Bradyrhizobium diazoefficiens: one gene and its partner. The protein of the gene in region 1 interacts with the protein of each later gene in a pairwise test. Links are inferred from orthologs where the notes say so. Each region holds a gene or a part of one and is shown on either strand. Other genes may lie near its edges.

The links.
Region 2: the proteins of uvrB (region 1) and uvrA interact in binary tests that used the Escherichia coli proteins (3 or more experiments, as listed by UniProt). The link is inferred for Bradyrhizobium diazoefficiens from one-to-one orthologs.

What each region holds. Positions count from the first base shown.
Region 1 is NZ_JAENXS010000001.1:1,025,809-1,040,899, forward strand. The notes cover bases 5,861-9,354. They hold uvrB (excinuclease ABC subunit UvrB), read left to right. Parts: upstream 5,861-6,214; coding sequence 6,215-9,154; downstream 9,155-9,354. Other genes in these bases: JJE66_RS04885 (hypothetical protein), read left to right, coding at 5,891-6,121; JJE66_RS04895 (AIPR family protein), read right to left, coding at 9,231-9,354. Also shown: JJE66_RS04840 (DUF1800 domain-containing protein), read right to left, coding at 1-144; JJE66_RS04845 (hypothetical protein), read left to right, coding at 259-459; JJE66_RS04850 (outer membrane protein), read left to right, coding at 704-1,528; JJE66_RS04855 (glutathione S-transferase family protein), read right to left, coding at 1,592-2,287; JJE66_RS04860 (glutathione binding-like protein), read right to left, coding at 2,431-3,138; JJE66_RS04865 (hypothetical protein), read right to left, coding at 3,246-3,476; JJE66_RS04870 (sulfite exporter TauE/SafE family protein), read right to left, coding at 3,473-4,252; JJE66_RS04875 (LysR substrate-binding domain-containing protein), read left to right, coding at 4,523-5,434; JJE66_RS04880 (hypothetical protein), read left to right, coding at 5,606-5,833; more of JJE66_RS04895, read right to left, coding at 9,355-10,409; JJE66_RS04900 (MT-A70 family methyltransferase), read right to left, coding at 10,585-11,220; JJE66_RS38825 (BglII/BstYI family type II restriction endonuclease), read left to right, coding at 11,353-11,799; JJE66_RS38830 (hypothetical protein), read left to right, coding at 11,748-12,155; JJE66_RS04910 (hypothetical protein), read right to left, coding at 12,233-12,619; JJE66_RS04915 (hypothetical protein), read right to left, coding at 13,010-13,246; JJE66_RS04920 (nuclear transport factor 2 family protein), read left to right, coding at 13,550-13,990; JJE66_RS04925 (hypothetical protein), read left to right, coding at 14,211-15,091. UniProt on the Escherichia coli protein: The UvrABC repair system catalyzes the recognition and processing of DNA lesions. A damage recognition complex composed of 2 UvrA and 2 UvrB subunits scans DNA for abnormalities.
Region 2 is NZ_JAENXS010000002.1:395,223-410,316, reverse strand. Bases 5,088-8,584 are described here. They hold uvrA (excinuclease ABC subunit UvrA), read left to right. Parts: upstream 5,088-5,405; coding sequence 5,406-8,384; downstream 8,385-8,584. Other genes in these bases: JJE66_RS18640 (hypothetical protein), read left to right, coding at 8,435-8,584; JJE66_RS18650 (outer membrane protein), read left to right, coding at 5,088-5,112. In the rest of the region: gyrA (DNA gyrase subunit A), read right to left, coding at 1-1,731; JJE66_RS18665 (DUF2306 domain-containing protein), read right to left, coding at 1,900-2,298; JJE66_RS18660 (single-stranded DNA-binding protein), read right to left, coding at 2,502-2,996; JJE66_RS18655 (outer membrane protein), read left to right, coding at 3,428-4,195; more of JJE66_RS18650, read left to right, coding at 4,453-5,087; more of JJE66_RS18640, read left to right, coding at 8,585-9,103; JJE66_RS18635 (HAD-IA family hydrolase), read left to right, coding at 9,127-9,786; JJE66_RS18630 (hypothetical protein), read right to left, coding at 9,783-9,977; JJE66_RS18625 (AAA family ATPase), read right to left, coding at 10,844-11,611; JJE66_RS18620 (PCC domain-containing protein), read right to left, coding at 11,720-12,580; JJE66_RS18615 (acyl-CoA synthetase), read right to left, coding at 12,590-14,197; JJE66_RS18610 (hypothetical protein), read left to right, coding at 14,388-14,702; JJE66_RS18605 (DUF3828 domain-containing protein), read left to right, coding at 14,795-15,094. UniProt on the Escherichia coli protein: The UvrABC repair system catalyzes the recognition and processing of DNA lesions. UvrA is an ATPase and a DNA-binding protein. A damage recognition complex composed of 2 UvrA and 2 UvrB subunits scans DNA for abnormalities.

The DNA of each region.
Region 1 (15,091 bases):
CACGCCTGAGGGGCGCGCCAGTTCCGCCTTGACGAAGCCTCGGGGATCGGAGGCCGCATTGATGAGATCGCCGGATGCTCCGCCGCGGGCGCCGAAGCCGAAGCGGTTCAGCGCGACGAGGGCGGCTTGCGAATCGCGGGCCATCGATGTGTCCTTCGCACGTTGCCAACCGCTTCCCTGGTCTGCGTGCGGCGTCTAATATACCGCAGCGACAGATGAACCCGACATGAAAATGACGGCAAAGCTTCGACGTAAATCATGACAAATCCGAAAGAAATCACGCTCACGCAACCGGCCCCGCGCCGCCTCGCCTGTTCCCGGTGCGGCACCGAATTCGGCTGCGGGCTGTCGGCGGACTGCTGGTGCGCCGAGGAAGCGGCGCGCCTGCCGATGCCCGTCGATCACGAGGACTGCCGGTGCCGGAATTGTCTGCGCGAGGCGGCGGAAGCGGCGAAGTAGCCTCAGCGCTCGTGGCGTATTGACGTCGCTCTTAGACTTCCATGTGGCTTGCGGGCGGGAACCCGCAATTTCGTAACATCTCTGTCGCGTCCATCTCTGTTGCGTCGTTACAAGCATGATCGCGCCGGTCTCGGCGGCGCTGGGAGCCGCGATAAATGAGGTAGAGCGTGACATTTCAGTCACCTCAAACAGGCGAGACTTTTGCTAGTTTTTCTACCTGAGATTTTATCGTTGGGGATTTTTCATGGCACAGACCGGCTTCATCAGATTTGCGCTGCTGGCCGCTATGGGCGGAATGCTGTCAGTCACTGCCGCGTCGGCGGCCGACATGCGGGCACCTGTCTACAAGGCCGCCCCGGCGGTCGCGCCGTTCAGCTGGACCGGTTTCTACGTCGGCGGGACGGCCGGTGCGGGTTGGACCAAGGCCGATCCGAGTCTCAGCATCGTGAATGGGGCGTCTCCGCTGTATCTCCCGGCCGACATTCCCGGCCTGAGTGCACTTGGTTCACCAGGCCTGTCGGCCACCAATGCGATCGTCGGCGCCAAGGCCGGGTACAATCAGCAATGGGGCAGCTTCGTCGCCGGGCTCGAAGGCGACATTTCGTGGTTCCACTTCAACAAGACAGCCGCAACGGCCGGCAATCCGTTCCTGGCCTTCGGCGCCGGCTCCGCGGCATTCTCCACCAGCGTCTCGACCAACTGGCTTGCGACTATTCGCCCACGCCTCGGCTATGCGGTCAACACGGCGCTGTTCTACGTCACCGGCGGTCTCGCCGTCGGCGACGTCAAATATTCGAACACCTATGTGGGCTTCTCGCCGCGCGGGGCCGGCTTCGAATTCGAGGCCGCCGCCGTGAGCCAGACCCGGGTCGGTTGGACTGTTGGCGCCGGCGTCGACTATGCGGTCACCCCGCACTGGGTGCTGAGCGCGGAGTACCTGCATGTCGACCTCGGCTCCGTCTCGACCTCCGGCCTGGTCACGACCGGCAACCTCAACACCGCCACCTTCAACGTCTCGACCAAGCTGCACAGCGACATCGGGCGCGTCGGCCTCGCCTACAAGTTCTGACGCAAAGCCGCACGACGGGACGTCGGGCTATGCCTCCGGCTAACCCCACCGCCCTGCGATCAGCTAAATCGGAAACCCCGGCGACTTTCGCGCCATGCCGTCGAACGCGTCGAGCAGTTTTTCGCGCCATGCATAAACCGGATCATCGGCCTCGAGCAGCTTGAACGGGCTCACCACGCGCGCCCATTGGAAGCCGCCGAACACGATGTAGTCGGCATAGTTCGGCGCGCTGCCGCCGATGAAGGGCTGCGTCTTGAACGTCTGCCGCATCACTTCCAGCGACTTGCGGAACGCGACAATGCCGGTGTCGCGGCTGGCCTGGACTTCTTCCAGGGACTTGCCGAACCGCGCCTCGCGCGACTGGCGGAAATAGGTGGCGTCGACCTCGGCGAGATTCTTTGGGATGTCGGCGATGATCAGTGGAAAAATGCCGCCGACGATGGCGATGTCGCCCCATGCATTGAGCATGCGCGCCATGGCGCGGCCGCCCTCGCCGCCGAACAGCGACGCCCGGTCCGGAAAATTGTCTTCGAGATAGTTCGCGATCGCCCAGGAATCGACCACCGGTTCGTCATGATGCAGCAGCACCGGCACCTTCTCTGAGCCGTGCGGCGCGATCGTGCTCTTCTCGGTGAAGCGCCAGGGCAGCGATTCCGCCGTCAGCCCCTTATGCGCCAGCGCCATCCGCGTGCGCCAGCAATAGGGGCTGAAGGGACGCGCGGCGTCGGTGCCGACGAGTTCGAAGAGTTTGAGCGACATGGCAAGTGTTCCGTCATTATGGAAGCAACCGTGTACAACAATTTCAGTCGTCGTGCCCGGGCTTGTCCCGGGCATCCACGTCTTCCCTACGCGCGGCAACGCGTGATGGCCGGGACAAGCCGGCCATCACGGAGAAATTGAACTTATCGCACCACCGACGCCGTCTGCCCGAACAGAATCTTGCGCTCCTCGTCGGTGCGGATCGCGGGCTTGCCGAAGTTCGGATTGATCTCTTTCGCCAGCGCGTAGGCGCGCTCGGTGGCGGGACGGGCGCGGATGGCCTCCAACCAGCGCTTCAGATGCGGGAAGTCGTCGATGTTCTGGCCCTGATTGGCATGGCCCACCACCCAGGGGTAGGACGCCATGTCGGCGATCGAATAGTCGCCGGCGACGAATTCGCGATCGGCGAGACGCTTGTTGAGCACGCCGTAGAGGCGATTGGTCTCGTTGACGTAGCGGTCGATCGCGTAAGGAATCTTCTCCTGCGCATAATTGCGGAAGTGATGGTTCTGGCCGGCCATCGGGCCGAGGCCGCCCATCTGCCAGAAAACCCACTGAATGACGTCGTAATGCGCGTAGAGATCGGTCGGGAGAAACCGGCCGGTCTTCTCGGCGAGATAGAGCAGCATGGCGCCGGATTCGAACATCGACAGCGGCTTGGCGCCGCCTTTCGGTTCGTGATCGACCATTGCCGGAATGCGGTTGTTCGGCGCGACGGCCAGGAACTCGGGCTTGAATTGCTCGCCCTTGCCGATGTTGATCGGGATCACCTTGTAGTTCAGGCCGGTCTCCTCGAGGAACATCGTGATCTTGTGGCCGTTCGGCGTGGTCCAATAATACAGATCGATCATGGCTGGATGTCCCGGGCTGGAAGGTTTTCGCAAGAAGATGCGGCTGCATGAAGCTCGCGCCGGGCCCGCCTCAAGTCAATGGTCTTGCCAATGACGGGCGCGTGAGGTCATCGCCCGTGCGCGCGCAACAGCCTCTCGCCATCCGCGGTCACCGCGATGGTCAGGCCGATGCCCGGCAGCGTCTCGCGCGCGACGAACCCGCGATCCGCGGCGTCCTCCCAGATCGTGAGACGCGGGCAGGAGGTCTTCCAGGTCGAGATCACCTCGGCATAGGCGCGCGGCTCGCGCGCGACCCATTCGACGAAGTCCAGCACCAGCGGGTCGGCCGTCTCGCTCATTGCAAACCTCCCTTGTCGAAGGCAGCCAGTACCGGCGTGCGAAGCAGCAACCAGCCGCCATAGGCGATGTAGTAGCAGGCAATGGTGGTAATCAGCTTGTTCGACCAGGCAATGAATTGCTGGTCGGTCATGGCTTCGAGCAGGCGCCGCGCCAGCGTGGTGCCGAACATCGAGGCGAGAATCGCGACGCCGGCAAGCACGGGATCGAGCGTGGCGGCCTGGTCGATCACGCCGCCGAAATAGATCAGCTTGGTGAAGTGGCTGACGAGCTGGCACATCGCTTTGGTCGCCACTTTCTCGCGCCGGCCGAAATTGCCACCGAGGAAGAAGGTGTCGAGCAGCGGTCCGGAGACGCCGGTCATCAGCATCAAGCCCATGCAGATCGTGCCATAGGCGGTGCCCTGCCAGAGGCTATCGGGATCAGGCTTGATATTCGAAGGCAGCAGCCGCGCCATGAACGGCGTGGCACCCAGCAAGAACAACGCCGTCGGCTTGTCCGGCACGTAGCGGGTGAGCGACCACGCCCCGAGCGCGATGGCAGCGCCGACCATATAATTCGCGACCGGCCGCCAGCGGATATGCGCCCGCCACAGCAGGGCGCGCCAGCCGTTCGAGGCCATCTGCGTGATCGCATGCAGCACCATCGCGGTCGGCAGCGGCATCAAGGCCAGCAACACGCCGATCAGGATCAGCCCGCCCGCCATGCCGAACAGCCCCGACAAGAATGCAGTGGCGACCATCAGCAATCCAAGGGCAGCGATCATAATTGATGTCACGAAGGAATTCTCCGGTGGTGGGCGCGTAAGGGGCGCAAGCTGCTTCGCTCCCTCGCCCCGCTTGCGGGGAGAGGGTGGGATGAGGGGGAGTCTCAACGGGGACGGTGCGAGACGGACTCGCGGAGAGTCCCCCTCACCCGGAATTTGCTGTCGCAAATTCCGGCCTCTTCCCCGCACGCGGGGAGAGGCGAAGAGAGCGTGCCTCGCTTGCCCCTTCTGCGCAAACTGAGTTATCTTGGCCTGGCATCAGCTTTCCTGAGGGTCTTGCGTTTGCGGCGGCTGCTCTTTCTCAACGGCATCAAGGCATTCGAGGCGGCGGCGCGGACCGGCAGCTTTGCTGCGGCAGGCGTCGAGCTCAGCGTGTCGGCGGCCGCCGTCAGCCGCATGGTGCATCTGCTGGAAGAGCGGCTCGGCGTGGCGCTGTTCGCGCGCAAGGCCAACAGACTGGTGCTGACGCAGGCGGGGCGCGCCTATCAGAACGGACTGACGCCGATCTTCGATGCGCTCGCGAGCCTCACCGCGCAGGTGACGGCGCCGTCCAGCGTGCGCGTGCTCACCATCGGCGTCGGCCACACTTTTGCGATGCGCTGGCTGATCCCGCGGCTGTCGGATTTTCGCAACGAGGAGCCCGACATCGAGGTGCGCTTCACCACCGGCGGCGCCGAGGTGCCGTTCGGCGAGGACTGGAGTTGCGGCATCAAGCTTGGCACCGGCGACTGGCCCGGGCTCGTGGCTGAACCCTTGTTCGCAGGCGATTTGACGCCGGTCTGCGTGCCCCGTCTTGCCAACGGACTGAAGCGGCCGGCCGACCTCAAGGGGCCCGGCCTGATCCGCGTCACGCATTCGCCGGAGGACTGGCCAATCTGGCTCAAGGCCGCAGGCGTCACGCGCATCAATGCGCGCGGTCCCGAGTTCCAGTTCTACGGCCAGGCACTCCAAGCCGCCGCCGACGGGCTCGGCATCGCCATGGGCATCCGGCCCTATATCGACGACGATCTCGCCGCCGGCCGGCTGGTGGCGCCATTCGACCTCTCGGTGCCCAAGGGCATGCGCTGGTACCTGCTCTACCGCAGTTTCCAGACCGAACAGCGCGACTTTGCCGCGTTCCGGCGCTGGATCATGCGGGTGGCGGCGGAACCCGCGGCCCGCCCGCGGCGGCTCGGACGCGCCGGACGGGGTTAGAATCTCGTTTTGACGCGTTTTCTTCACGCGAACCGGTATCCACTTCGCTCGAAAACGCTCTGCCCCTCACCCGATCGGGTGAAAAAGCCGGCGGCTTGTGAACGGCTTCACAGTCCGAAATCCGCAAACGTGGTCCTCTAACCCTCCGACAAGAGCATTTGGGGACTACCAATGACGACCCTCTACGACGGCTTTGACATCGAATCCTTCGAAGCTGGCAAGGGACTGTGGCACGCCCGGATCCGGCGCGCCGATTTCAGCCCGGTTGCCATCGACGGCGTGCTGTTCCCGGCCATGGAAGTCGGCTTCGCCTGGCCCGATCCGGACGCTGCGATCGCCGACGCCAAGCATCACATCGATCGCTTCCGCCGGCGCGCCGACGACAGCGACGACGAGTAAGCCTGCGAGACGGCAACAGGACCGAGCGACAGCGCGGCGCAACAGGGGGACAGGTTCATGTCAGTCATCGAATTCGAAGACGCTCCGCAGCCGAGAATTTATTCGCGCAAGGTGCTGGCAATATGCCCGGAATGCGATGGCGATCTCACGGTGTTGCGTGTGATCGGCGGCCGCGCCGGGTGCGAGTACTGGACCATGCGCTGCACCGATTGCGGCGGGATCCATCTCGACATCCTCGAGCCGCGCCTGACGGTCGTGGACGGCGACGGGCCGCTGCCGGCGGCGTGAGAGCAAGGCCTGCTGCCAACCTGCTGTCAGCAGCCTGCGCACAGGCCGGCTTTCGCCCTTTTCTGAGCGGCGGACTCGTCCCATATTCGGAGCATGGCGAAGAAACCTGCTCCCCCAAAATCCCCCAAATCCAAGACATCGACCTCGAAGGCTCCCAACTCGAAGGCGCACCGGCCTGACGTGCGGCCGATCGGGCCGGCGCTGGCCGAACTGCTCAATCCCGCGATCAATCGCGGCGATGCCGGCATGGGCTCGGGCACCGGGCTACGGCCGCCGCCGGACAATTCGCGCGACCGCCGCGCCGGCGGCGAGGCCGCCGCGCATCGGGCGCGCGCGTCGACGCCAAAGGATTTTCCATCCCCTCCCAACCCTCCCCCGCGCGCGGGAGGCGGGCTGGACGAGGGCCCGCAGGCCAACTACGGAACCTCCGCCACGATCCCGACACTCGATCCCGAACTGGCCCGCCAACTCGGCCTTCCCACCGAGGAAGACGACGCCGAGGCGCTGGCGCGGCCGCCGCGCAGCAAGATGGAGGCGCTCGGCGTCAAGGCCACGGCCGAAGCGCTGGAATCCCTGATCCGCGAGGGCCGTCCGGAGTTCCGCAAGGATGATGGCTCCCTGAATGTGTGGACGCCGCATCGGCCGCCGCGCCCGGAAAAATCCGAAGGCGGCGTGCGCTTCGAGCTCAAGTCCCACTATGAGCCGCGCGGCGACCAGCCGACCGCGATCGCCGAGCTGGTCGAGGGCATCCAGCGTAACGACCGCACCCAGGTGCTGCTCGGCGTCACCGGCTCGGGCAAGACCTACACCATGGCGCAGGTGATCGAGAAGACGCAGCGCCCGGCCCTGATCCTGGCGCCGAACAAGACGCTGGCCGCCCAGCTCTATGGCGAGTTCAAGAGCTTCTTCCCCGATAACGCCGTCGAGTACTTCGTCAGCTACTACGACTACTATCAGCCGGAAGCCTATGTTCCGCGCACCGACACCTATATCGAGAAGGATTCCTCGATCAACGAGCAGATCGACCGCATGCGCCACTCGGCGACGCGCGCGCTGCTCGAACGCGACGACGTCATCATCGTCGCCTCGGTGTCCTGCATCTACGGTATCGGCTCGGTCGAGACCTACACCGCGATGACCTTCGCGCTGAAGAAGGGCGAGCGCATCGACCAGCGCCAGCTGATCGCCGATCTCGTCGCGCTGCAATACAAGCGCACCCAGGCCGATTTTACCCGCGGCACTTTCCGCGTGCGCGGCGACGTCATCGACATCTTTCCGGCACACTATGAGGACCGCGCCTGGCGCGTGAATTTGTTCGGCGACACCATCGAGACCATCGAGGAGTTCGATCCGCTCACCGGCCATAAGCAAGACGAGCTCGAATTCATCAAGATGTACGCCAATTCGCACTATGTGACGCCGCGCCCGACGCTGGTGCAGGCGATCAAGTCGATCAAATCCGAATTGAAGATGCGGCTCGACCAGCTCCACGACCAGGGCCGCCTTTTGGAAGCGCAGCGGCTGGAGCAGCGCACCACCTTCGACCTCGAGATGATGGAGGCGACTGGCAGCTGCGCCGGCATCGAGAACTATTCGCGCTATCTGACGGGACGCCGCCCCGGCGAGCCGCCGCCGACGCTGTTCGAATACGTGCCCGACAACGCGCTGGTGTTCGCCGACGAAAGCCATGTCACCGTGCCGCAGATCGGCGGCATGTTCCGCGGCGACTTCCGTCGCAAGGCGACCTTGGCTGAATACGGCTTCCGCCTGCCCTCCTGCATGGACAACCGCCCGCTGCGTTTCGAGGAATGGGACATGATGCGGCCGCAGACGGTCGCGGTATCGGCAACGCCGAGCGGCTGGGAGCTGAACGAGAGCGGCGGCGTGTTCGTCGAGCAGGTCATCCGCCCGACCGGGCTGATCGATCCTCCGGTCAACATCCGCCCCGCCCGCACTCAGGTCGACGATCTCGTCGGCGAGGTGCGCGCCACGGCCCAGGCCGGCTACCGCTCGCTGATCACGGTGCTGACAAAGCGCATGGCGGAGGACCTCACCGAATATCTGCACGAACAGGGCATTCGCGTCCGCTACATGCACTCTGATATCGACACCATCGAGCGCATCGAGATCATCCGGGATCTGCGCCTCGGCGCCTTCGACGCGCTGGTCGGCATCAATTTGCTGCGCGAGGGCCTCGACATTCCCGAATGCGCGCTGGTCGCCATTCTCGATGCCGACAAGGAAGGCTTTTTGCGCAGCGAAACCTCGCTGGTCCAGACCATCGGCCGCGCCGCGCGCAACGTCGACGGCAAGGTGATCCTCTATGCCGACCAGATGACGGGCTCGATGGAGCGCGCCATTGCCGAGACCAACCGCCGCCGCGAAAAGCAGGTCGAGTACAACACCGCCAACGGCATCACGCCGGAGAGCGTGAAGAAGCAGATCGGCGACATCCTCAACTCCGTCTATGAGCGCGACCACGTGCTGGTCGAGGTCGGCGGCCACGACATGACCGACGACATCATCTCGATCGGCCACAATTTCGAAGCCGTGCTCGGCGATCTCGAAACCCGCATGCGCGAGGCCGCCGCCGATCTGAACTTCGAGGAAGCCGCCCGCCTGCGCGACGAAGTCAAGCGCCTGCGCGCTACCGAGCTCGCCGTGGTCGACGACCCCACCGTCAAGCAACGCGCGGTCGCAGGCAAGGCCGGCGCCTATGCGGGTGCGAAGAAATACGGCGACGCGGCAAACCTGCCGGTCAACGCGATGAAGAAGAAGACCGTGAGCTCGGCGCTGAAAGCGAGCGGCGGCGGCGGCAGCGGCTCGAAGGTGCACAAGCCGCATCTCGACGAGATGCATGGCCCGGAATCGCTGCCCTATCGCGAGAGCGCGACGCTGCCGTCAAAGCCGTTCGGCGGCACGAGCCGGATCATCCAGCCGACCGACTCAAAGCAGTCGGGGCCGGAGTTCGGGCCAGCGCCGCGGTCAAGCGGAGGGACGCCGGGGCATCGGGGTGGGTGGAAGAAGAGGTAGGGCCGTTAAGTTGATTGCAGCAGCCGAAACATCTGCCAAAAATGGGGCGGCGAAACACACCGCCCCATCTTTGCGTCTATTTATCAGCCAAAACGGTAGCAATGGTCTCGGTGTAGATGCTCAGGGCGTCATAAGCTGCCTCACTGCGACCCATCACGGCTACATCCCGATCCAAAGCTCGGAATTGCTGGACAGCTCGCCGAATTAACTCTTCTTCTTTGAAGAGTTTGGGCTTTTCCAGCAGCCACTTGCCATTTTTTTGGCGAACAAACGCACTTAACGCGGACATAATAGGAAAAAGGATCCCCGGCGCGACCCATACGACCTTCCCACTGGTTTTGTCGCGCTTTATCGGGCGCCCACCGTGTGGCTTATCGCTTCTCTTTCCGTATTCGTGAAGCCGATGACCATTCCAACCTTCATGCTGCTCCCAATAGCGATATTCGCAAATACCAATGGGGCCGATTTGAACAGTGAAGTCATACATTTTCTTCATTGCAGCATCAGACTTTACGTTGGATGCCCAATTGCTGAAGTCAGTAAGGCACTTGCCGCCTTGCTTGTACGCGAAATTTCGCGGTGCGCCGGCTCCGAGCATCTTTTGCGGCATCAGTAGCCGGGACCACTGCAATACTGCCTGGGTATTGAGGCCGGCGGTATCGGTTTCACTCATCTGCAGGGTTTCGCCTGGCAGCGCACCTTCGACCGACGTTTTCAGTTCGGTTAGGTAGCCTCGAGCTCCCGCCTGTGAAACGCTTTTGACCGAAGTCGCTGTGTTTCGGGCGATAGCAATTTCTACAATCTGATCGTGAGCAGGCTCCATGATGATTTCAACGCGCACCATGAAATCGGCATCTTCACCTTCGTCACTCGTCAGGTAGCGCCTCAACTCGCCTTGCGTCTGAGCCCCATTGATGATGCTCGCATTGCTAAGGTGAGCAGCTTTCTTAGAATCGTCGACCTCGCAGTCGGTACATGTAATGGTGATTCCCGAGTTACGATTGATGAACCGATCAGGCAAATTTTCAATCGTATTCTGAATCTGCTTGTGTACCGGATTACGTTTCGACTGCGCATGCTCCGCTATGTAGGAACGCAAATTATCTTCTGTTCCAATCTTGAGAACATCCCGCGCGCTGACGTTTGCGAACCACGTCTGCACGCCGTTCGCCTTTTCGTCAGGCGACGTCAGGTTTCGAATCAAGCTGTAGGGAAGTTTAAACGCACCAGTAGCGGTGCCATGACCAGCGGTCATTGCAGTGTCCTTTCGGTTTCACTCTGCGGATCCCTTCAGTGCACAGCTGCGCACGAAGCTCACAGAAGCCCGTTGAACGTGGCACTTACTCTTGCGTAAGTCAATGGCCGCCGAAAACTAAACCTTACGGCGAAAGACATCAGATACGTGAAGAAGCATCTCGACTTGGCGGGAGTCACTCCGCCGCGGTTAAGCCCGCCTGCGAGTGATTGGCATACGTGTTCCACGTAGGCTTATAATCCGCCGCCTGATCACCCCATGTCTTCCACCCCTTGCGGGTGCCGCGACCGAAAAGCTCAACAAACGGTCCAGGCGAACAAGCTTCGATAATATCGTACTGCTCATCCGGTTTGCGCGAGTGCTCACGCTTCCGCGTTGCAAGCAAGTTCACCTGTCGACGTCCGGGAGCAAGCGTGCGCGCATTCTTTCCGCGGACCCCGAACAAGATCACTTCAGTAACATTTCGAAAATAGAACCCCACGCCACGTCCATCCGAGCCGCCGTCCTTCCGGACCTTGTGCCAGACGATGTTGGACTTGTAATTGAAGCCCCACGCCTTCATCACGGCCAGCCCATCGGGCAGCAGCGCGTTAGGGCACCAAAGATACAGATGCGCGGTCGGAGTGGCTATATCCGCCACCGGCAACGCATTGATCTCGTCGAGTTTCATCGTCCCGTAGCGCGAAAGGCGCTTGTGCTCGGGGGCGACCTTTCCGGTCTTGTTCGTAAATTGCCACGGAGGGTCTGCTAGGATTGTCGAAAATCGTCGATCTGCGGCAAAGCGCAGCAAATCTTCACCGGCGGAAAGCATCGGCGACTCCAAGGTCTTAGCCATGTCCAGCGATATACGCGCCAAGCAGGGCGCATAATAGCGTGTTCATGTTACGTTCTCAAGATGGATAGTGGATAATTATTTGAGATTCGTAGGGGACTGCGAGAGCAGATGTTTGATCGCCTCAGAAAACGGGGATTTGAAGTCGAATTCCGTTCACATGCCCAAGCTATCCTCAGCGTCGACTTCCCGGAGGTCGCCGAGCAGCTCGAAAGCGTACTTGAAGCTTCGACCATTCCGATTGAAGAAATTATTGGATCCGGGGGTGGCGAGACAAAGGGCACACAGCGGCTCCGAAGAGCGCTCGCGGCTCACGAGTGGCGCAAGCACAATTTTGTCGTCCAACGGATTATCGATGGCGTGCAGCGCGAAGCGCAATCACACGAAATCGATCACGTAAGAACGTTCAACGCCGGCACGATCGCCCTCGAGATCGAATGGAACAACAAGGTCCATTCTTCGATCGCGACCTCGAGAACTTCAAGAGACTTCATTCCGATGGTGCCATTTCGCTCGGTATCATCATCACTCGAGGAAGCAGCCTGCAAGCTGCGATGAAACGATTGGTCAGACGTTTCGTCGACGAGCATCAGGTGAACTCCCACGACGACATGGAGCGGATCGGCCTAAACCGAACAAAGCGACAAATTGCAGAAGTCACGAAGCGGGTCACGCGCAAGAAGAATCCGGTGCCATTTCGCGAAGCTTGGGTGGATCACTTTGTCAGTGACAAGTTCGGGGCCGCAACAACGCACTGGGGCAAGCTGCACGACCGCGTACAACGCGGCGTCGGTAATCCATGCCCGCTGCTGCTAATCGGCTTTCCCGATGTGATGGTGACGTTCGGCGAAGACGAGATTGAGGTGAAGCGCCTATTGGAGGAAGCCGCCCAAGAAGCGTACTCGGCCGAATAGTCAGGTTTTTTGCAGCGGTATAATGGATTTCGGGCTCGCCGCTTGGGCGCCCCGGAATAACGAGTGGAGAGCACCCCTCACCCCACGCTCGCCGTCACCACCGCCATCACCGACAGCATCAGCACGATCGCGACGAGCTGCATCGAGGCTGCCGGATGGGTGCGCCATTCCGTGATCTTGTCGGCGAGCGACAAATCGGGATCGAAGAAACTCGGCTCGTAGAGCAGCCTGGCGAGCGCCGGGACCATCGGCCCCAGCGTCACCGCGATCACCGCATGAACCGCCGAGGCCAACACGACGAAGATGGCGACGCCGGGGTCGCCGACGAGGTCGCGGTTGCCGAACAGCTTGAGCAGCAGCGCGGCGGTGGCGAAGGTCGGGAAGCTCTGGAGGATCGCGGTCAGCGCAAAGGCTTCGAGCGCATTGTGCAGGCGGGGCTTTCTCGCGGCGGCGATGATGGCCATGGCACGTCTCCCTGATGACATGCGGATGAAATTAGCCGCAGGGGGAGACGGATGATGTGAGATGGGTCACGGGCTGCTCTTCACCTCGTCCCGCTTGCGGAGGGCGATCGCATATGACGTCTTATCGGCGGTCTGAGCGCGCGCCTCGTCCTTCGAGACGACCGCTCCGCGGTCTCCTCAGGATGAGGCTAAGTGGCATCGGTGCCGTGGAAGCTGCGGCCGCGCGCTCCCTCCTCATCCTGAGGGCCTGCCGGAGGCGGGCGTCTCGAAGGATGGCGGCAGGCAAGCTTCCCGCCAAGTTCACTCATTTGCCATTGCCCCGCCGCGCGCGGGGCGAGGGGGCCGACCGCCGGTGCATTCGCGGCTTCGCGCGGCCCAAATGACGAGAACTTACAGCTTGCCCTGCCCGTTCGCCTGGCTCTGTTGCTGCTGCTTGTCCTGCTGCTCTTTCGCGTGGTGCCTGCCGTAGAGGCAGCCGGCGGCGGCGCCGAGCATGCCGTGATGGCCGGCATAATGGCCGGCGACGCCGCCGACGATGGCGCCCTTGATGCAGCCCTTGGCATCGGCGGCGGATGTCGCGCCACAGATGAGAAGTACTGCGGCGATGGCGATGAGCGGGGATTTCATGGTCGATGTCTCCGGATGCGGTGTCGGCGTCTCAACGGGCGCGGGCGCGTTCGGGTTCCAGTGCTCCCTGCACGGCAAGGCGCGCCGTGCGCTGCACCGGTCGGCGGGCCGGGACCGGTAAAATACGGGGTTCTATTGTAAATCTCACAAAACGCATTCAATTCTGCATTGCGAAAACGTGAATTGCGTTTTGGCCGAAATCCCGTATTTGTTCGTACACCAATGAATTGAACGACCCCGCTGCGCCTACTGTGCATGGGGTTGTTTTTCGTTTTTTTGCAAGCCAGTTTCAGGACGCCCCAAATGACAGAGCACAGCCTCTGGCGTTTCTCGCGCGCGTTGCACCGCGCGATCAACGACCGGCAGTTCGAGGACATCGAGGCCCTGATCGACGAGGACGTCGCGTGGGCGATCTATGGTCCGATCGACATGTTTCCGTTCCTGGGCGCACGCGAGGGCAAGGCGGCGGTGCTCCAGGTCATCCGCCAGCTCGCCGACAATTTCCACGTTCGCCGCTTCGAGCGCGAGAGCATCATGCTCGGCGTCGATTCCGCCTCCTCGATGCTGCGCTATTCGCTGACGGCGCTCGATTCCGACAAGCCGATCAGCTTGCGGGTCGCGCAGTTCGCTCAGTTCAGGGCGGACCGGCTCATCAACATGCGTGTGCTGATCGACACCTTCGACCTGGTCGAGCAGGCACTCGGCCGCGCCATTCATCTGCCAAAGATGACCAGCGTCGGCTGAAGGGGACACCAACGGGCTCCGCAATTCGGGACCGATCGATTGATGCTGCCGCGACGCGTTCCGGCCTCCAGCCCCGCCGGATGCCGTCGTGGAGAAGCTCGTCATCGGGCGCGCGACTTTCGCGCGGCCCGTTGGTTCGTTATTTGGGGTGTCGTTGGCGCCACAATTTTGCAACGATAGTTCCGCATCCTCTGCGCGAACTGGGCTTGCGGGCAAGGCAATGGAATTCTCGACAGGTTTTGGCTGGATCAGGCTGCCGCTGGCGGCCGCGTTCATTTTCGGCTCGGTGCTGACGGCCCAGGCGCAGATCATTCCGCCCTTCTCCCCCGCCCCCACCGCCACCGCGCCTGACGAGGAGAGCGAGGCCGCTGATACCGCCGACGTCAACGATCCCGACGTGCTCAAAGGCATCGATGTCGACAAGCTCGACTGGAGCCAGCTCGCCATCGACGCCGGCACGCTCAACGACATCATCGCCGCCAAGAAGCGCGCGAAGGCCGCCGCCAATAACGGCATGAACTGGTCGACCAACGCCAACGCCAACGGCTCCTCGGCCGTGACCGTGAAGCAGTCGGTCTCCTCGTTCTGGGACACCCGCATCGGCGCCGACATGACAGTCGCGAAAGAGCCGACCACAATGTCGGAGCTGTTGGCGGAGAAAGCCGCCAATGGCGGCAACCTGCCGCAATCCTCCGGCAGCGCCTGGGCCGCCGCGACCGCGCCGGGCGCGGGCCCCGTCTGGGATAAGACCGCGGTCGAGGCCCGCGTCGATCCCGGCGCCGAGCAGAGCAGGCTTGGCGCCTCGCTCACCAAGTCGGTGCCGCTGTCGAACGACTATTCGCTGACGCTTCAGAACGGCTACAGCGTCAACCAGCAGGGCACCACCGCGCTGCCCGGCGTCGGCGGGCACATCACCCGCAATTACGAGACCGACCAGTCCGCCAAGGTCACCATTACCGACACCGGCACCAGCATCACCGCCGGCCAGACCATGTCGACCACCGACGACAAATGGCTGCGCAAGGTCGGCGCCGAGCAGAAGCTGTTCGACAACGTCACTGTCTCCGGCTCGGTCGGCGAGACCTCGCAGGGCGCGATCAA
Region 2 (15,094 bases), on another replicon or contig:
ATCCTCGTCGCGGGTCTGCATGCCGGCGCGGCCCTTGCCGCCGCGGCGCTGCGCCCGATAGGCCGACAGCGGCACGCGCTTGACGTAGCCGGCGTGCGAGACGGTGACGACCATGTCCTCGCGCTGGATCAGGTCCTCGTCCTCGACCTCGCCTTCCTGCTCCATGATGACGGTCTTGCGCGGCGTGGCGAACTCCGCCCTCACCTCGGCGAGCTCGGTCTTGACGATGTCCAGGACGCGGGCGCGCGAGCGCAGAATGTCGAGATAGTCGCTGATCTCCACGGCGAGCTTGGAGAGTTCATCGCCGATCTCGTCACGGCCGAGCGCGGTGAGGCGCTGAAGGCGCAGGTCGAGAATGGCCCTCGCCTGTTCCATCGACAGCCGGATCGTGCCGTCCTCGCTGATGCGGTGGCGCGGATCGTCGATCAGCGTCAGCATGTCCTCGACGTCCCGGGCCGGCCAGTCGCGCGACATCAAGGTGTCGCGGGCGGTGGTCGGGTCGGGTGAGGTGCGGATGACGCGGATCATCTCGTCGATATTGGCGACCGCGATCGCCAGACCGACTAGGATATGAGCGCGATCGCGGGCCTTGGCGAGCAGGTACTTGGTGCGCCGTGTGACGACCCGCTCACGGAAGTCGACGAAGATGGCCAGCAGGTCCTTCAGATGCATGATCCGCGGACGGCCACTGTCGAGCGCCACCATGTTGACGCCGAAGCTCGTCTGCAGCGGCGTGAATCTGTACAGCTGGTTCAGCACCACGTCCGGCACGGCGTCGCGTTTCAACTCGATGACGACGCGATAGCCGTCGCGGTCCGATTCATCGCGCAGGTCGCCGATGCCCTCGATCTTCTTTTCCTTGACCAGCTCGGCGATGCGCTCGACCATCGTCGCCTTGTTCACCTGGTAGGGGATCTCGGTGATGATGAGCGCCTCGCGCTCCTTGCGGATGGTCTCGATCGCAACCTTGCCACGCATGACGATCGAGCCGCGGCCGAGGTGATAGGCAGCGCGGATGCCCGCCCGTCCGAGAATGATGCCGCCGGTCGGAAAATCCGGTCCCGGAACGATGTTGGTCAGTTCGTCGATGGTGAGCGCGGGATTGTCGATCAGCGCCACGCAGGCATCGATGACCTCGCCGAGATTGTGCGGCGGAATGTTCGTGGCCATGCCGACCGCGATGCCGCCGGCGCCGTTGACCAGAAGGTTCGGGAACTTGGCCGGAAGGACCGACGGCTCAGTTTCGTTGTTGTCGTAGTTCGGCTGAAAGTCGACGGTGTCCTTGTCGATGTCGGCCAGCAGGGCCAGCGCCGACTTGGTCAGTCGCGCTTCGGTATAACGATAGGCGGCAGGCGGATCGCCGTCGACCGAGCCGAAATTGCCCTGGCCGTCGATCAGCGGCACGCGCATCGAGAAGTCCTGCGCCATGCGGACCATCGCATCGTAAATCGACTGGTCGCCGTGCGGATGATACTTACCGATGACGTCGCCGACCACGCGGGCGGACTTCACGTACTTCTTGTCGGGCGTGTGGCCCTGCTCGTGCATCGAGTACAGGATGCGGCGATGCACCGGCTTCAGACCGTCGCGGGCATCAGGCAACGCACGCGCCACGATCACGCTCATGGCGTAATCGAGGTAGGACTTCTTCATCTCCTCGAAGATGGAGACGGGGCGAATATCCGAGCGCTCCGGCTCGTCGCCGGGCTTCTTGTTGTCGTCGTCGGCCAAAGGGGAATCCGGTGAAATTTTATCTGGGAATCATATAGCGCATCGAGGCCCTGATAACCACCCTTGCAAGCTCTTGGGAAGCGGTTTTTCCGTTTGTTTTTCCAGAGACTTACGCGATTCTCACCGCCGCCCTCGGCGGCCCCGGAATGAACCGCCTCGAAGCATCCGTCACGCCCCGAAAATCACCCGGTGCATGATGCGTCCGGGCACCAGCGTGAACAGCCCCGCCACCACCAACGCGCCAGTGAACAGCAGGATCATGATGCGCCGGTGATCGGTGACGCGATGGGTGTGCGCCCGCCACACCGCGAGCGGCAGCATCACCAGCGTGAAGATCGACAACAGATGGATCGGGCTGAACGGCCCGACCAAGCGGATCTGGTGGATCCAGAACGACGAGGCAGCCACCGTCGTCATCAGCGCCACCCAGATCCAGCCGAGCGTCCGGTGCGGCAGCCTGCCCTTGGGGGCTGCGAACTGGACGAGGCCGAGCACGAACGCCGCCATCGCCGCGAAGGCGTGCAGCGGGATCGCCGGAGCGGCGTCAAGCAGCGGCGCGAGGCTCATGCAGAACTGTCCTCCAAATCGGCGGGAACCGACCATGTGAATAGGATTAACATAAAGTTAATACCATTCACATAGGGCGCTGTCAAAGGCTTGAGGCAGCACATGAGGTCCGCCCGGAAAACCCGAGCTTTGCCCGTAAATTGGTTGGAAGTCCTTCCGCCTTACGCGAGCAGGCAACGTCCAACGCCCGCGCGCGCTCCGTCTCAGAACGGGATGTCGTCGTCCATGTCGTTGCGACCGCCGCCGCCGCCGGCGGCCACGGGACGGCGCGGTGCGCTGCTGACCGGACCCGACGAGCCGAAATCGCCGCCCGGCTCATCGGCGAAGTTACCGCCTCCTCCGCCGCTGCGGCCATCGAGCATCGTCAGCGTCGAGTTGAAGCCCTGGAGCACGACTTCGGTGGAGTACTTCTCGACACCGCTCTGGTCGGTCCATTTGCGGGTTTGGAGCGCGCCCTCGATATAAACCTTGGCGCCCTTCTTCAAGTACTGCTCGACGATCTTGCAGAGCGGTTCGCTGAAGATCACGACCCGATGCCACTCGGTCTTTTCCTTGCGCTCGCCACTATTCTTGTCGCGCCAGGTCTCCGAGGTGGCGATGCTCAAATTTGCGATCGGCCGCCCGTCCTGGGTGCGGCGGATTTCCGGATCCTTGCCGAGATTTCCAACCAGAATGACCTTGTTGACGCTTCCCGCCATCGCCGCTCTCCACTCCAAATCCACTGAATCGATAAAGGCGCGCCCGCGCTGCCGCCTGTTGGGCCGACCCTATACGCTACGAGCGCGGATCGACCCGCCACGCCCTCGGTTATCCCCACATATAGCATCGACCGAACATTTGTTCCAGATTTGTTCCTGTCGAAATTGACGCGAAATGAGCGCACGCCTCTCACTCTGTGCCACTCTTCACGTCGCGATGAATTGGAACCCTGCCGAGTTCCCCAGATCGAGCAAAAGCACTTAACATTCATCAAGTTAGGTGCACACCAATTGACCCGTAACTGTTGCATTCCGGCGACGGACTCTCCCTCCAGATCGCACTACGGTTGCCTCGGAATTGGTTCTTGTGGGCGTCGCGCCTGATTGACCGCTTCGGGGACCTCTGGAGCGGCGAAACTGGGGAGACTGCAATGAAGAAAATTCTGTTCGCTACAATCGGTATCGTTGCGTTGGGCCTGTCTGCACCTGCGAGTGCAGCGGATCTCGCAACACGTCCTTACACCAAGGCGCCGGCGCCGATGGTCGCCACCATCTATGACTGGAGTGGCTTCTACATCGGCATCAATGGCGGTGGCGGATCGAGCCACAAATGCTGGGACAATGTTGTGCTCGGCGGCGGTGCGTTCGTAGGCGGCGAAGGCTGCCACAACGCCACCGGCGGCACGGTCGGTGGCCAGGTCGGCTACCGCTGGCAGTCCGCCAACTGGGTGTTCGGCCTTGAGGGCCAGGGCAACTGGGCCGACTTCTCCGGCGACAATGTCAGCGTTCTCTTTCCGGCCCAGCGCAACCGCACGAAGATCGACGCCTTCGGCTTGATCACGGGTCAGGTCGGCTATGCCTGGAACAACGTGCTGTTCTACGTGAAGGGCGGCGGCGCCGTGGTCGCCGACAAGTACAACATCTACACCGCGCCCGGCTTCGCCGGTGCCGGCACCCTGCTCGCTTCCGCCAAGGACAACCGCTGGGGTGGCACGGTCGGAGCCGGCCTCGAGTTCGGCTTTGCGCCGAACTGGACAGTCGGCGTCGAGTACGACCACATCTTCCTGGGCGGTCGGACCCTCACACTCAACGCGCCGGGCGGGGGGGCATTCCAGAGCGATCACATCAGCCAGAACGTCGACATGGGCCTCGTCCGCCTCAACTATCGCTTTGGCGGCCCGGTGATCGCCAGGTACTAATCAAGTACTAATCAGGCACTGATCCACCTGATATCATTCGAGAATTCGAAGGCCGGCCTCGCGCCGGCCTTTTCATTGCTTGTTCCCTGCGGGAACTATAGGTCAGCGGCAGTTACATTTTGCGCCCGTTGTGACTTTTGGGAGACACAACTTACGGCTTCAATGGTGTACGACGACGTCAGTTGGACCACAGCGTCCGCTGCCCTTCCGACGCACGGAAGGCAACAACAGAAACTGGGACTGGGATTACGTTGAAAATGAAAAAGGTTTTGTTGGCTTCGGCCTGTTTGTTCGCACTCGCCGCTCCGGCTTCGGCCGCCGATCTCGCGGCGCGCCCCTACACCAAGGCTCCGGTCGCTATGGCCTCGGTCTACAACTGGACCGGTTTCTACCTCGGTCTCGTTGGCGGCGGCGCCTGGGAAGATTCGAGCAGCCCCCGGATGCAGGGCGGCTTCGTCGGCGGCACCGCCGGCTACAACTGGCAGACCGGCAACGTCGTGTTCGGCCTCGAGGCCGACGGCGCCTGGGCTGACGTCAACGCTTCGGCCACCGCGCTCGGCATCACCGTGTCCTCCAAGACCGACGCGATGGGCACCGTGCGCGGCCGCATTGGCTACGCCGTCAACCAGATCCTGTTCTACGGCACCGGCGGCTACGCCTGGATCGACAACAAAATCAGCCTCTCCGCGCTCGGCGTGACCGCGTCGGACAGCAAGTGGCACTCGGGCTGGACCGTCGGCGCGGGCGTCGAAGCGTTCATTGCTCCGCAGTGGTCGATCAAGGGCGAGTACCTCTATCGCAGCCTCGGCGGCGAGACTTACTTCAGCGGCGCCCTGCCGACCGGCACGCTCAACTTCCACACCGTGCAGTTCGGCGTGAACTATCACTTCAACGGCCCGATCGTCGCCAAGTACTGAGCGCTGCAGTACTGAGCTTCGCTTCCAACGCTATCGCGTTACGAAAGGCCGGCCTTGCGCCGGCCTTTTTGTTTTCGCGGCCCGTTCCAGCGCCATCCCGCACCCGGTTCCTCCTGCCACATGCCGCCAGCGCGCCAACAATCCGTTGACGATTCGCAAGTCCTACTGGAAATCCGTCTCCGTTCTTCCTACGTTCGCTGACAACCCCATCGGCGCCGATCCCGGTTCCGGGCGAAGCGCGCCTTTTCGTTGGCGCGATCGCGCGCCTTTGGGATTCCTCGAGGGCAACGCGGATGGATGAAGTGATCAAGGCGAAGCGCCAACAGCAGAACGCGGGCTCCAGCCTGCGCGCAATTACGATCCGTGGCGCGCGCGAGCACAATCTCAAGAACATCGACGTCGAGATTCCCCGCGACAAGCTCGTGGTGTTCACCGGCCTGTCCGGCTCCGGCAAATCCTCGCTCGCCTTCGACACCATCTACGCCGAGGGCCAGCGCCGCTATGTCGAGTCGCTCTCGGCCTATGCCCGCCAGTTCCTGGAGATGATGCAGAAGCCGGACGTCGACCAGATCGACGGCCTGTCGCCGGCGATCTCGATCGAGCAAAAGACGACATCGAAGAATCCGCGCTCCACCGTCGGCACCGTGACCGAGATCTACGACTATATGCGCCTGCTCTGGGCGCGCGTCGGCGTGCCCTATTCGCCGGCCACGGGCCTGCCGATCGAAAGCCAGACCGTCTCGCAGATGGTCGACCGCGTGCTGGCGCTGCCCGAGGGCACCCGCCTCTATCTGCTGGCCCCCGTCGTGCGCGGCCGCAAGGGCGAGTACCGGAAAGAGCTCGCCGAATGGCTCAAGAAGGGTTTTCAGCGCGTCAAGATCGACGGCACCTTCCATGAGCTTGCGGAAGCGCCGGCGCTGGACAAGAAATTCCCGCACGACATCGACGTCGTTGTCGACCGCATCGTGGTGCGCGCCGACATCGGCCAGCGGCTCGCCGAAAGCTTCGAGACTGCGCTGAAGCTCGCCGAAGGTCTTGCCGTCATCGAGTACGCCGATGCGCCGGCAGCAGCTGCGCCCGCCGAAGAGAAAAAGAAAACCGCGAAGATCCACGACAAGAGCGGGCCCGAGCGCATGCTGTTCTCGGAAAAATTCGCCTGCCCGGTGTCCGGCTTCACCATCCCCGAGATCGAGCCCAGACTCTTTTCCTTCAACAATCCCTATGGCGCGTGTCCTGCCTGCGGCGGCCTCGGCGTCGAGCAGCATGTCGACGAAGACCTCGTCATCCCCGACAAGGAACTGGCGATCGGCAAGGGCGCGATCGCGCCGTGGGCCAAATCCTCGTCACCCTATTACGTGCAGACGCTGACGGCGCTCGGCAAGCACTACAAATTCACGTTGACCACCAAATGGAAGGATCTGCCGAAGAAGACGCGAGACGCGATCCTCCATGGCTCCGGCGAGGACGAGATCAAGTTCTCTTATGAGGACGGCGTCCGCTCCTACGACACCAAGAAGCCGTTCGAAGGCGTCATCACCAACATCAACCGCCGCTACCGCGAAACGGAAAGCGAGTGGGCGCGCGAAGAGCTGGCAAAATATTTCCACGACGTGCCCTGCGGCGCCTGCAACGGCTTCCGGCTGAAGCCCGAAGCGCTCTGCGTCAAAATCGGCGGCAAGCATATCGGCGAGATCTCCGAGCTGTCCGTGAAGGGCGCCGGCGCGTGGTTCGAGACCGTGCCGGAGGCGCTGAACACGCAACAGAACGAGATTGCGGGGCGCATCCTTAAGGAGATCCGCGAGCGCCTGACCTTCCTGCTCGACGTCGGCCTCAACTATCTGACCCTGTCCCGCTCCTCCGGCACGCTGTCGGGCGGCGAGAGCCAGCGCATCCGGTTGGCCTCGCAGATCGGCTCGGGCCTGACCGGCGTGCTCTACGTACTGGACGAGCCCTCGATCGGCCTGCACCAGCGCGACAATGCGCGCCTGCTCGACACGCTCAAGCGGCTCCGCGACCTCGGCAACACCGTGATCGTGGTCGAGCATGACGAGGACGCCATTCTCCTCGCCGACTACGTCCTCGACATCGGCCCCGGCGCCGGCATGCATGGCGGCAACATCATCGCCGAAGGCACGCCCGCCGAGATCATGCGCAATCCGAAATCGCTCACCGGCAAATATCTCACCGGCGAGCTCGAGGTCGAGGTGCCGGAGCGGCGTCCGCCGAACCACCGCCGCACCATCAAGGTGGTGAATGCGCGTGGCAATAACCTCAAGAACGTCACGGCGGAGATTCCGCTCGGCCTGTTCACCGCCGTCACCGGCGTCTCCGGCGGCGGCAAGTCGACGCTTCTCATCGACACGCTCTACAAGGCCATCGCGCGCAAGCTGAACAATGCCAGCGAAGGCGCAGCGCCGCACGACCGCATCGAGGGCCTCGAGCATATCGACAAGATCATCGACATCGACCAATCGCCGATCGGCCGCACGCCACGCTCGAACCCCGCGACCTACACTGGCGCTTTCACGCCGATCCGCGAATGGTTCGCGGGCCTGCCCGAATCCAAGGCGCGCGGCTACGAACCCGGCCGCTTCTCCTTCAACGTCAAGGGCGGCCGCTGCGAAGCGTGCCAGGGCGATGGCGTCATCAAGATCGAGATGCACTTTTTGCCTGACGTCTACGTCACCTGTGACGTCTGCAAAGGAAAACGCTACAATCGCGAGACGCTGGAGGTCCTGTTCAAGGGCAAGAGCATTGCCGACGTCCTCGACATGACCGTCGAGGAAGCCGCCGAGTTCTTCAAGGCGGTGCCGCGCGTGCGCGAGACCTTCCAGACGCTGCACCGCGTCGGCCTCGACTACATCCATGTCGGCCAGCAGGCCACGACGCTCTCGGGCGGCGAAGCCCAGCGCGTCAAGCTGGCAAAAGAACTGTCAAAGCGCGCCACCGGCCGCACGCTCTACATCCTGGATGAGCCCACGACCGGTCTGCACTTCCACGACGTCAAGAAGCTGCTGGAAGTGCTGCACGAGCTGGTCGCGCAGGGCAACACGGTCGTCGTCATCGAGCACAATCTCGAAGTCATCAAGACCGCCGACTGGGTCATCGATCTCGGTCCCGAAGGCGGCGACGGCGGCGGCGAGATCGTCGCCTGGGGCCCGCCGGAAGACATCGTGAAAGCGCAGCGGAGCTATACGGGCAAGTTTTTGGCGCCAGTGCTGAAGAAGGCGGGGAAGCCGAAGCGAAGGAGCACGAGCGAGGCGGCGGAGTAGCTGCAGGAGGAAGAATCCGCCAACCGTTGATCAAGGGGCGCGCCTGAAAAATGAGCGCGCGCGTCACAGGTAGTTCGATGGCCGCAGATTGGTTTCGCAGGCAATGCTGGTCGGAAGAAGATCAAACGGATTTTTGGCAACGGCTCGCCAAAGCGCGCGATCACAATAGAGCTCAGTACGTCTTCATTCAGGGCCTCACCCTAATGGGGGCAGGTCCGCAGTATCGGATCGATGCAATTTCTCTCTTCGATCATGTGATTGATCGCTACTCGGATTCGCTGAACTTTGTTCAGGCCTTATCCGCAAAGGCGGACTGTCTGTTAGACTCTGGAGATATCGACGCCGCACTGACTTACTACGATCTCGCGATCCAGCAGATGCGCCTGGAGCCGCGTGTCCAGACTTGGGCTTGGCTTGATTTTGCTTGGCTCGTCGCAACGAAAGGACTGTCAAACAGATACGAGACAGCCCTTGGTCTGCTCGACGAATTCGGGAATGAACAACAACTGTTTCCAATTGTTGTATTCCGCCTCTATGGAAGCCGCGCCCTCATTCAAAGTGCCATCGGGCTAACTGACGCCGCCGCGGCCGCGCAGACGGCTCTTAATGCCGCGGACAAAGAGATATCTGGGCTTCGACATCATCCAAAGATTGGCTTGGTCGGCGAGCGATACAGCGATCTATGCACGCGACTGACGACTATTGCACAAGCACGATAAGTGGCTAGAGCTTAGCGACCGGAATGCCCCACTCCCTCGCTATCTTCGATCTCGACGGCACGCTCGTCGACAGCTTCCCCTGGTTCTTGCGCACCATCAACGACGTCGCCGATCGCTTCGGCTTTCGGGGCGTGAGGGATGAGGATGTCGAGGGGCTGCGGCATGCGTCGACGCGTGAGATCCTCAGCCGGCTCGAGGTGCCCGTGTGGAAGCTGCCGGCGATCGCGCGGCATGCGCGGCGGCTGAAGGGGGAAGCGGCGGCGGAGATTTCGCTGTTCGCGGGCGCCGAGGCGATGTTGCGGACGCTGACTGAGGGCGGCGTGCAGCTCGCGCTGGTGACGTCGGACAGCGAAGCCAACGCGCGCGAGAAACTTGGCGACGCCGCCGCCCTGTTCGCGCATTTCGACTGCGCGGCCTCGGTGTTCGGCAAGCCCGCGAAATTCCGCCGTGTCGTCCGCCGCGCCGGGGTGGACCGAAGCCGCGTGATTTCGATCGGCGATGAGGTCCGCGACATTGAGGCGGCGCGGGCTGTTGGCATTGCCTGCGGCGCCGTGTGCTGGGGCTATGCGGCGCCGGCGGCGCTGCGGGCGCGCGGACCCGATCTCGTCTTCGAGCGCATCGACGACATCGCGCCGGCCTTGCTCACCCGCGCCGCGGACGTGCGGGGTCCGACGCCGGCCTAGCTGCCACGCGGCGGCTCGTGTTTCTCCAGCGACAGTGCGACCCGCTCCAGATAGCCGTTCATCCGCCGGGTCTCGGCGACCTGCTGCTCGTAGAGTTCGATCATGCTCGCTCCGGACGATCCGCGCGCCTGCATTCCGTGCCGCCGCGAAAACCAGAACCACAGCGCGATCACACCAGGAACGTCAGCCACGAAACCGCAAGCCCAACCCACTTGTCCATTGCAACAATCTCCCGGCCGCGCGCATGTCTGACCCAATCGATCCCGGAGAACATCTGTCGATCCAGCGTAACTACCGGGTCGATGACGGCCTCCCCTGGTCCGCTCCGCAAGGCGGACTGCTTGCGCAACCCACAACCTCTTGCGTTCCCTGTCGGCAAAACACCCAAACCGTCGGTCAATGGGCGGTCCCAAAAATATTCCACTTTACCGAAATTCGGAAATGGCGTATGTGTCGCCTCACTCCGGCCCAAGGAAGAGGGGCGTATCGCGATCGTCACGAACGCGGGCCGGACGGCGGTGGGCGTGGGTCACATCGGCGCGAAGGGTTTTGCAGGGCGGGCAACCGTGAGCGAGAGTCTACGCGCGCACGACCGGTGTGATCCGCGTACGGCAAAATCGTGTGGTCCTGGCGCCCGGAGCCTGTGCGCCAAGTCTTGCGGTGATGGGTGTCGCCCAACCGGGTGCACACATCAGCCATCCGCAAGGCGACGGGGGCAATAGTGCATCGCTCCCCGGGGAGATCACGACATAAGCCGTCAAACCACTGCGCAGGGAAGGCCGGATGTTTTGGCTTCACCTGTATGCCGCTGTGCAGCCTCTTGTAGCGCAACCTTCGCACAGTGGACCGCGGGTGCCAGCCGGCACCCGGTCTTCCCTGCGCCCTCGGCATTTCTGAGGGCGATGACTGCAGCAAAGCTCGGGCACGATGTGCCGCGAGAGCGTGAAAGCGTGTCCGCGATTTCAAACGTCAATCGAAAGACGAGGCATGTGGCTGCGACTTGTCAGCTGCGCTCGCAATGATGATGGAGACGGCGAGCATCGATGGCTCCCCTCGCCTAATCCGCCAACGTCGCCTCCACGAACCCGCGCGGGTCAGCGCAAAACTCCCGCATCACCCGGTAATGATCGGTCTGCTCCACCGTTGTCGGCTCCAGGCCGTACTTCCCGAGCCGAAGCAGCTGCGCGCTGGGATAGGCCATCAGCAGGGGCGCGTGGGTCGCCATGATGACTTGGCAGATGCGCGACTCCTCCATGCGCCGCAGCAGCTTCAAGAATTCGATCTGGCGCGCCGGCGAAAGCGCCGATTCAGGTTCGTCGAAGATAAAGATGCCCTGGCGCTGGCAGCGCTCTTCGAAGAAGCGCAGGAAGCCCTCACCATGCGAATGCGACAAGAAATCAGGGCCGACCTGACCGGCATCACGTGCGGCCTTGTCGAGATATCTCGCCACCGAGAAAAAACTCTCGGCGCGAAAAAACCAGCCGTTGGTGATCTTCGGCAACCAGCTTGCGCGCAACGCCTTGGAAAGCTGGCCGCCCATCTTTTCCCGCGCTTCGGAGTGGTCGACGGGCATGTAGCCCTTCCCGCCACCGGCATCGTCGTAGCCAGCGAGCGCTGCGATCCCCTCAAGGATCGTCGACTTCCCGGTGCCGTTCTCTCCCACGATGATGGTGATGGCTGCATCGAAGTTGAGCTCGAAATCATCAGGAAAGATGGGCAAACAAAAAGGATAGGCCTCGCGATCGTGAACGTGCGAGGGATCGAGCCAAACCCGCTTCAGATACGGCGCAGGCAGATTAATCGTGCGATTGCCTCTCCGGCTCATTGCCGCCGCCCCGCCCGGTTTGCCTCGATTGATACCAATAGGAACGTAACGGGAACGCGATTGGAGCGCAAGTGGCGCGGACGGGCCGGCACAAGCTCCGGTCGCTCATCAATCCAGCGCCTCCAGCACCAGCTCCATCGTCATCAGCACAGGATTATCGCCGCGGACCAGGCGGCCCTCGGCAATGCCGCCGGTGTAGTCGATCAGGGCGACGTCGAGCGCGGCCTCCAGCGCGCCGGACGCACCAGGCGCGATCGTCCCGGCGGTTATCGCAAGCTCCGTGGCGAACGGCTCGGTCACGCCGCCATGGGTGAAGCGCGCGCCGATGGTCGAGCCAACGCCGCCGTGGATCTTCGCGCGCGTAATGCCGCGATCGCGGCAGAAGGCTTCGAGGCAGAAGGCGAAATCCTGATTGGGCCGCAGCCGCAGCGCGAAGACACGACTGGTCGTGCGCGCCCCACTGCTCGCGGCGCGAACCGGGCCGAACAGCTTGAAATTGGTCTCAGGGTCCGGCTCAGCGGTGAACACCGCGCCATCAATCCCAAAAGCCTCGACCTCGAACGGCTCGGCGACGATGGTCTCGTCCGGCAGCATGTGACCGCCGCTCGTCTTGCCGCCCGCCTCGATCCACAGCCCGTGGCAATGAAAGAACAGCGCGCCGTCGCGCGTGCCGATCGTCATGCTGCCGAGCCTGGTGCGCGTCACGCCCGCCGGCCGATACGTGTCGCTGTAAAACGCGGCATTCTCACCGGTCTTCGACAACGCCGGCATGACATAGCCGAACGGTCCGAGCGCGCCCTGGCCGAAATTCAGCACGCCGCCGGTAAATCCCTCCGCCGCAAAACCGCGGCATGCGGCTTCGAGCAGCGGCAGACCTGCTTCAAGCGTGAACGAAAAGGCGCGCCCTCTCGCCTCCACCCATTGGAGACGTTCGGCGACGGGCGTGCCCGGCTGCTTGATAGTCCGCATGACTCGCGCTCAGCCCGTCTTGATCTTGTCGAGATCGAGCAGGCCGCGTGCCTCGAGCTCATCGCGCACCATGCGCTTCGGCACCTTGCCGTAGCCGGATTTCGGCAGCGCCTCCCAGAAGAAGAACCGCTTCGGCATCTTGTAGCGCGGCACCTTTGGCGAGAGGAATGCCGCCATCTCGGCTTCGCTCACTGGCTTCTCGCCGTCGCGCGCGACGCAGACGGCGACACCGACCTCGCCCCAGGTCGCATCGGGTACGCCGAGCACGGCGACCTCGCCGACCCCTGGATGCGTCAGAATCTTCTCCTCGATCTCGCGCGGATAGATATTGGAGCCGCCGGAGATGTACATGTCGGAGGCACGCCCCGTGATGTAGACAAACCCCTCCTCGTCCATGTGGCCGAGATCGCCGGTGCGGAACCAGCCGTTGCGGAACGCCTTCGCATTGGCCTCGGGATTGTCGTAATAGCCGGCGAGCACCGCGGGCCCGATCACGCAGATCTCGCCGCTCTGGTTGGCCTTGAGCTCGCGGCCCTCGTCATCCTGGATCGAGACCTGCATGCCGGTCCGTTCGAAGCCGCAGGTGCCGATCTTGGCATGCGGCCCGTCCTCGGGATCGTGCAACGCCGCCGGCAGCACGGTGATGTTGCCGGTGACTTCGCCCAGTCCAAAATACTGCACGATGACCTTGCCGAGCTTCTTCAGCGCGGCCTTCTGGTCCTCGCGATACATCGGCGCGCCGGCATAGATGACGTGACGCAGCGAGGAATGATCGTATTCGTCCGCGGCCGGGTGCTCGACCATCATCTTCAAGATCGTCGGCACCGTGAAGAGATTGCAGACCCGATGCGCCGCGATCAGGCGGAACGCCTCGTCGATGTCGAACCTCTCGGTCGGCAGCAGCACCGTGCAAACGCCGCGCGCCGTCTGCACCAGCTGATGCACCCCGGCGCCGTGCGACAACGGCGCCACCACCAACGAGGCATCGTCTTCGGTGACGCCGGGCGTGAGATCGGCGAGATGATTGGTGACGACAAAGCCCATCTGGCCATGCGTCAGCACCGCAGCCTTGGAGCGTCCGGTGGTGCCGGAGGTGAAGAAGAACCAGCAGGGATCGTCATGCTCGACCGCGATGTTCTCGACCACGGTTCCTGCCTGCGACGCGATGGCATCCGCAACCGATTTCTCGCTGAACGACGCCTTGCCGTCGACGCTCCAGGTGAATTCCAGCGCACCACCATTCACGGCCGCAGCGTGCTCGGGAAAATCGACATGGCACAGAAATGCCTTCGCACCGGAGGCCTGCGCGAGATAGGCGACCTCGTCCGGCATCAGACGGAAATTGGTGGGCACCCAGACCGCGCCGAGCCGGAACGCCGCGAACATCGAAAAGAACATCTCGTCGCCATTCTTGGAATGGACGAGGATGCGGTCGCCCTTGGCGATACCGCGCGCCGCGAGTGCCGCGGCCAGCGCCGAGACCTGCGCATCGATCTCGCGCCAGGTCCAGGATTTGTCCCCCCAGACGAAGCCGGGACGCGATCCATGCCGCCGCGCATTCTGGGTCAGCATATAGGCGAGATTCATGACGCGGCGGGACATGCGGAGCGGCTGCATGGGGCTTCCTCTTCGACAGCGGACGGCACGCACGCGCCCCGCTCTTTGCAGCCCATTTATCGCCATCATCGGCGGCGCCGCAAGGCCGCCAGGCACCGCATCATCCATGCGCTATCCATGCGCTCGTTCAAGGAATTTTAAACATGATCGGGGCAACTTCAGGCCGTATCCGCGTACAGAGTGCTGCATCATGGTCAAAGCGTCCGCCATTCTCCTGTTGTCGCTGGCGCTTGCCGGATGCGCGATGGCCCCGCAAGCCAGATTGTCGCCCGATCCTGCATTCAAGCCCGCGCGTTATGCCTGGGATGGCGCCGGCGAGAACCCTAATCAGCCGCGTTCCAATCCCGGCCCCTCGCGGGCAACGCACGTTGCTGCCCAGTCCGAGCGCGACGGCATCGAGGCCGACCAGGACGCCAAGGTCAACCAGTCACTCGTCATCTGCCAGGGCTGCCTCCGCGCAAAACCTCAGCCGGAAGATTCGCGGCTCGCCAAGGCGGCCGATTGAACCGAACTACCCTCGCGCCGGTCTACTGAGATACCGCGCTGACATCGGCCATTCCGGCCTCTCGTCGCGTGCCATCATCCCAGGGACGATCCATGCTCACCCGCCGTAGCCTCATCGCCACCTCCCTCCTCGCCGCCGCCACGCCAGCCTTTGCTCAAGCGCCAGCCCCCAACGATCCCGCGGCCATCCTGACCGCGATCTACACCCGCGCCGCCAAGGGCAAGGGTGACGGTGGCGGCGCCTTCATCATCGAGAACAAGGCGGCCAAGGCAAAATACCTCTCGAAAGCGCTGGTTGCACTGTGGGCCAAGGCGGACGCGCACACGCCCAAAGGCGATGTCGGGCCGGTCGACTTCGATCCCGTCACCAATTCGCAGGAACCGGACGTGAAA